Regions from separate parts of the Clostridium subterminale genome, predicted to be linked through region 1. Evidence: a T-box and tRNA genes for the amino acid it is inferred to sense, from the RefSeq annotation. Region 1 holds a T-box; the other holds one or more tRNA genes.

The links. A T-box is a leader RNA that pairs with one kind of tRNA and senses whether it is charged. The one in region 1 lies ahead of serS (serine--tRNA ligase), so its partner is inferred to be a tRNA-Ser.
Region 2: it has a tRNA-Ser gene. The T-box ahead of serS (serine--tRNA ligase) is inferred to sense a tRNA for this amino acid. The anticodon was not compared.

Annotation. Positions count from the first base shown of each region.
Region 1 is NZ_BAAACI010000006.1:404,970-408,408, forward strand. Features, by position in the region: gene ABDZ93_RS10840 (bifunctional metallophosphatase/5'-nucleotidase) at 1-1,290, opposite strand, end outside; T-box leader at 1,652-1,851, shown strand; gene serS (serine--tRNA ligase) at 1,930-3,210, shown strand.
Region 2 is NZ_BAAACI010000010.1:4,472-7,910, forward strand. Features, by position in the region: gene dnaX (DNA polymerase III subunit gamma/tau) at 1-1,368, opposite strand, end outside; RNA gene ffs (signal recognition particle sRNA large type) at 1,661-1,926, opposite strand; tRNA gene ABDZ93_RS18155 (tRNA-Ser) at 1,929-2,018, opposite strand; gene ABDZ93_RS18160 (TIGR00266 family protein) at 2,190-2,888, shown strand; gene lgt (prolipoprotein diacylglyceryl transferase) at 3,001-3,439, opposite strand, start outside.

The DNA.
Region 1 (3,439 bases):
ACCAGCCCCAGTTGCTCTATAGTTATTCATGGCAAGAGCAAGTTTATCATTAACTTCTTTTCCTTTAAATTTTATTGAACTAACACGATTACCTACTTCTTTAGTTAAGTCAAAGGTATAATTTAAATTTGCAAAATAGTCGTAGTTATAGTGTTCTATCTTAGGCTTTAAGAAACGATTAGAAACTTGTAATTTATCATCTGCAGATTCAAAGTAACTAGCACATCTTTCAAGGGCAAGTTTTAAAGTTTTTCCATCTACTTCAAGAATGGATAAGGTATTTGGAAACATATAAGTAGAAGTTATATCCCTTACCGTTACGTCTTTGTTAAAACCTTTTATAGAGTTAGCAAAGGAAGTAACTGAAATATCTGCACCGCTGGCATCTAATTGAACTTGATTTATAAAATTAGCTAAATAGGAACCATTCACAGCCATATCTATATGAGTACTAGGTTGAAGTTCTACATCTAAAAATCCAACTGGAGTATCTAGCCATTTCTGAACTTGGTTTTCTAGACTTAAGAATTTATCATACATAGCGTTGTTAGGATTAAGTTCAACATTTCTTAAGGATGAATTTATATATAAGCTTAAATCTTCGTGAAGTTCTAGGTTAAGCTCTAAAAACTTTGTGCCATTAGGTGGAGTTTGAGCTATATAGGTATTATGGAGATAATGCCCTGGAATTTCCATATGTTGATGTCCAGTTAGAAGAATGTGAAAATCAAATTCTTTACAGAGTTTATAGGCTATATTTTCACTTGTATCACTTAATTTTTCATGAGATTCCAAATCATTTTCAAATCCACCATGATAAATTCCGATTAATAAATCGCATTGATTTTTTAATTCTTCATAATATTTTTTTACGGTGTTAAAAGTATCAGATATGGTGAAGTTCTCAATATTGCTAGGTCTTTCCCATCTATTTATAAAATCAGTAGTAAATCCAATCATTCCTACCTTTAAGCCATTTTCCATAGTTTTAATATCATAAGGTAAAATAGATAATTCATTTGCTTTGTTATCTACATTAGTACATATACATTTTCCATTTAGATTATTAAGGTATTTTTTCAAATAGTTATAACCATAATTAAAATCATGATTACCAAGAGTTACATAATCATATTGACCCTCATTCATTATAGTAGCTAGTGGGTGTATATCAAATTCACTATTACTTAGATAATTAGTAAATGGAGAACCTTGAATTGTATCTCCACCGTCTATAATTAATGTATTTCCATCTTTATTAAATTGATTAATTATATTCAATATGCCCATATTTTTTCATTATCATCTCTATAATCTGTAGGATATACATATCCGTGTAGATCTGATGTAAAGTATATCTTTAGTTTTTTCATTTTGCACCTCTGTATATTATCTTAAAATTAATTATGTATTTATAAAAATAGCTAAAACCACATAATTATTTTATTTAAACAATTATAACATATTTAGTATTATCTTATGAAAAATAAAAATGTGATATTGAAAAAATATAAGTAAAAAGAAAAGAGAAGAAATAAGTATTAACTTGAAGTACATATTAATGATTAACTAAATTTATTAGAATTAGTTTTTAAAATATTTACATCCTAAGAATAAAGTGTTAATATAATGGTTAATATATATTAAATACAAAATAACAATGATGAAACTACGACTATTGTAATGTTTTAGAGAGCTGATGGTAGGTGTAAATCAGTACATTACATAGTCTTTCCACTTCGGAGTTACTGATGATGAATCAGAGGAAGGTGCTCCTTAAAGCACAGTAAAGAGGTCACTAAGGTGACAACTAGAGTGGTACCACGGGATATAATAGCTCTCGTCTCTATATTTATAGAGGCGGGAGTTTTTAATTTATAGTAAAATAAAAAGATTTAGTATTAAAAATTTCATTGAGGAGGAATAAAAATGATAGATATTTATTTAATTAGAAAAAATCCTGAGAAGGTTAAGGCTGCTCTTTCAAAGAGAATGGACGGTGTAGATTTTTCAGAACTTCTACAATGGGATGAAGAGAGAAGAAAAACATTAATTCAAGTAGAAGAACTTAAAAGTAAGAAAAATAAGGTTTCTAAAGAAATCCCTATTCTTAAAAAGAGAGGTGAGAATGTAGAAGCTTTATATGAAGAGATGAAAGTAGTTAGTAGGGAAATAAAAGAGTATGATGAAAAACTTCAAGAGATAGAAGAAAAGATTAATATATTTATGGAAAGCCTTCCGAATATACCTGATGAGGATGTAGTAGCAGGTGGAAAAGAAAATAACAAGGTAGTTAGAGAATTTGGAGAAAAGCCTAATTTCGATTTCCAAATTAAAGACCATGTAGAACTTGCGAAAGTCCATGATCTTATTGATTATGAAAGAGGAGTTAAGCTTGGAGGCAATGGTTTTTGGATATATAAAGGTGTAGGAGCTATGTTAGAATGGGCTCTACTTAATTACTTTATAGAAGAGCATACAAAAGATGGATATGAATTTATCTTACCTCCACATATATTAAACTATCAATGTGGTCTTTCAGCAGGACAGTTTCCTAAATTCATTGATGAAGTATTCACAGTTGGAGATAAAAAAGATAAAGAAAATATGCAATTTATGCTTCCTACAGCAGAAACTGCTTTAATTAACCTTTATAGAGGAGAGATTTTAAAAGAAGAAGAATTGCCTAAGAAATTATTTGCATATACTCCTTGCTATCGTGTTGAAGCTGGAAGTTATAGAAAATCTGAAAGAGGTATGATAAGGGGACATCAATTTAATAAAATAGAAATGTTCCAATATACAAAGCCAGAGGATTCAGATAAAGCACTAGAAGAATTAATTCAAAAGGCTGAAGCTTTGGTAAAAGGGTTAGGATTGCATTATAGGCTAGTAAAGCTGGCAGCTAAAGACTGTAGCGCATCTATGGCAAAGACTTACGATATAGAAGTTTGGATACCAAGCATGAATGAATATAAAGAGATAAGTTCAGCTTCTAATGCAAGAGATTATCAAGCAAGAAGAGGCATGATAAGATTTAGAAGAGAAGATGGTAATAAGGTAGAATATCTAAATACCTTAAATGCATCAGGGCTAGCTACAAGTAGATTATTACCAGCTATACTAGAACAGTATCAGCAAGCTGACGGAAGTGTTATAGTGCCTGAGGTATTAAGAAAGTGGACAGGAAAAGATAAATTAACTTTATAAAATATATCTTATCAAATAAAAAAACACTAATCTTTAAATGGGGTTAGTGTTTTTTTTATAAACCTAATTATATTTAAAGGATTCTAATAGTATTTATGGAATATATTTTATTGTAATATTTAAATAAGAATTAATTTGAAATCTAATACAATATTTATGTGAAATGAGCGTTTAGTAATACTAGTTAAAATAGGTAATAGTAGAAATTATTAAAGTAAAATATATTAGT
Region 2 (3,439 bases), on a different contig from region 1:
TATGTTATTTCTTTGTTTAAGGATATTTTGAATATCTTTAAAAGACTTTCTAATAATTTCAACATTTAGCTTACTTTCTCCAGCTGATATTGGTAATTCTATATTTTCATTATTAAATTCTACTGGTTTATTTGTTTCAGTTTTAGTTTTAGTTAAAGTTGGATTTATTTCTGGTCTTATTTCCTTAACTTCTCCCACTGCACTTTGTACTGTGATATTTCCAGATGCAATTTTATCTTCTAATCTATTTAGTCTAGCTAATATAGTTTCCATAGAAGTATCATATTTTATCTTACACATCTTTATTATTGCTAGTTCTAAATATATTCTAGCCTGCTTTGTACCCTTAGAGCTATCCTCTGCTTCTTGAAGTATATTAATACATCTCATGATTTCTTCTACTCTGATTCTAGTACTTTGATTTTTTATACTTTCTATGTTTTCAATAGACATATCCAATACATCTTCTAAATTATTACTTACATTTATCATTAATAGATTTCTCATATGAGTAATCAAATCTCTAATTAACAAGTTAATATCTTTTCCATCCAATATTAATTTATTTACTACTCTTATGCATCCTTCTGTATCTCTATTTATAACATTATCTACTATAGCAACCATACTATCATTAGTAGTTATTCCTAACATATCTACTAAATCCTCATATCTAACTACATTGTTTATTGATATAGCTTGATCTAATATGGATAAAGCATCTCTCATTGCTCCATCACACATTCTAGATAATAGCCTTAAGCTGCTTTCTTCAATATTTACTGATAATGAATCAGTTATTTGTTTTAATCTTAAAAATATATTTTCACTACTTATTCTCTTAAAATCAAACCTTTGACATCTTGACAATATTGTTATTGGAAGCTTTTGAGGATCTGTAGTTGCTAATATAAATATAACTTTACTTGGTGGTTCTTCTAAAGTCTTAAGAAATGCATTAACTGCACCAATGGATAGCATATGAACCTCATCTATGATAAATACCTTATATTTAGCCTCCTGTGGTGGATATTGAACATCATCTATTATATCCCTTATATTATCAACACTATTGTGAGATGCCGCATCTAATTCTGTTACATCTATAGCAGTACCTTGATTTATGCTTTTACACATTTCACATTCATTACATGGTTCACCATCTATAGGATTTAAACAGTTTATTGCCTTTGCAAGTATCTTTGCTGTTGAGGTTTTACCTGTTCCTCTAGTTCCGCATAGTAAGTATGCATGAGCTATCCTATCGCTTTTTATGGCATTTTTAAGTGTTGTAGTTATATGTTGCTGTCCAACTACATCGCTAAACTTTTTAGGTCTCCATTCTCTATAAAGTGCTTTATACCCCATGTATCCTCACTCCTTACATTAAAATTTATAAGTAAATCAATATATAAACCTACAATATAACTTAATTACCGCCTATTATAATTTAAAATTATACTTATCCTATTTATTATAATACTTATCCTATCTATATTCTATATTCTTTACTAACTTATATTAAGTAATCAATTATATATATCTAGTTATTCTAAAAAAATTTCAATATTAGTTAAATCATTTAATTTATATTCCAAATAATTTGCTTAAAAAAGTATAAAAAAAAAGATGTCTTTAACATCTCAAATAAAAAATAAAGCCGTACACCTTGCTTCGATAATCAATTTATATGCGTTACCTATACAGTTAACTCAAACCAGGTTGATCCACGGCACATGGAAGGTCTCACTTATCGCTGCTTCCTTCCAGACCTGACGAGGTTCATGAGTTTCCATTGCGTGGGACCCAGCTATCAACGCCACTTATATAGGCCAGACCATACAAATTGATACCTCAGCAAGGAATTCAATCCTGCTGTAGCGGATTGCAGGTTACAGGGCACCGCTAACTCCCCATCTAGTACGACATGGCGGAGAGAAGGGGATTCGAACCCCTGATAGAGTTGCCCCTATACACGCTTTCCAGGCGTGCTCCTTCGACCTCTCGGACATCTCTCCATATCATGTATTCATTATTATACTATTTAAAATCATTACTTTCAAGTAAAATTTGTTTTAAAATTTATACCAATTATAGTATAATTTTTATTAAAGCTAATAATCTTTTCAATTTAAATTAATAATGTACATATATTTATCATAAAATATTATGAATGGAGGTAGTTGTTTATGATTAATTATGAAATTAAAGGTGGATCTATGCCAGTAGCTATCTGTTACCTAAATAGTGGAGATAAAATCGTCTCTGAATCAGGGGCTATGGGCTGGATGAGTGACAATATAATCATGGATTCTAACATGAAAGGTGGCCTATTTAAAAGTATTGGAAGATCTCTGTCCGGAGAAAGCTTATTTTTAAACACCTTTACTTGCTCAGGAAATGTAGGCAAAATAGCCTTTCCATGTTCTGTACCAGGTAGAATAATGGCTAAAGAACTTCAGCCTAATGAATCTATAATTTGTCAAAAAGGTGCTTTCATAGCAGCTGAAAATTCTGTAGGCCTTAATATTCATTTTAGAAAAAGGCTCTCTAGTGGTTTATTTGGTGGCGAGGGTTTTATTCTTCAAAGAATAACTGGTCCTGGAACAGTTCTTTTAGAATTTGATGGTCATGTTGAAGAACTTAACTTAAATCCTGGAGAAAGAATAAAAGTAGATACTGGTCATGTAGCTGCTTTTGAACCAAGCGTAAATTTTGATATAGAAATGGTTAAAGGACTTAAAAACATATTCTTTGGTGGTGAAGGTTTATTTTTAACAACACTAACTGGCCCTGGGAAAGTATACCTACAAACTATGCCTCTTCAAAATTTAGCTGGTAAATTATCTTTTTATCTTAATACCGGTGGTACTAATATGAGAGATTAATTCTATAAAATTTGAAACTCATAGTAGTATATTTAAAATATCTACTTATAGTGTAAAATAAAAAATAACCTTTTAGATAATGAATATTTATTATCTAAAAGGTTTAATTTTTTTAAATATGTGTAATTGTATTATCCTTTTTCCTATATATTATTATTAATCCCACAACACATATAAGTACTCCTATGATACTTACAATTTGAGCTGTTCTAAGTCCAAACATCATTAAGCTGTCTGTTCTAAGTCCTTCTATGAAAAATCTTCCCATAGAATATAATCCTATATAAGTTAAGAATACAACTCCATCCTTTTTAACTTTGTGTAACATATAGAATAATATAAAGAATACTCCTAAATCCCAAATTGATTCATATAAAAAGGTAGGATGATAGTAAGTTCCATTTATAAGCATACCTCTTTGAATAAACTCTGGAAATTTACTTATAAAAGCTTTTGTTACAGGTCCACCATGTGCCTCTTGATTAAAGAAATTTCCCCATCTTCCAATTGCTTGGGCCAATATAATACATGGTGCTGCCATATCTAGTGCA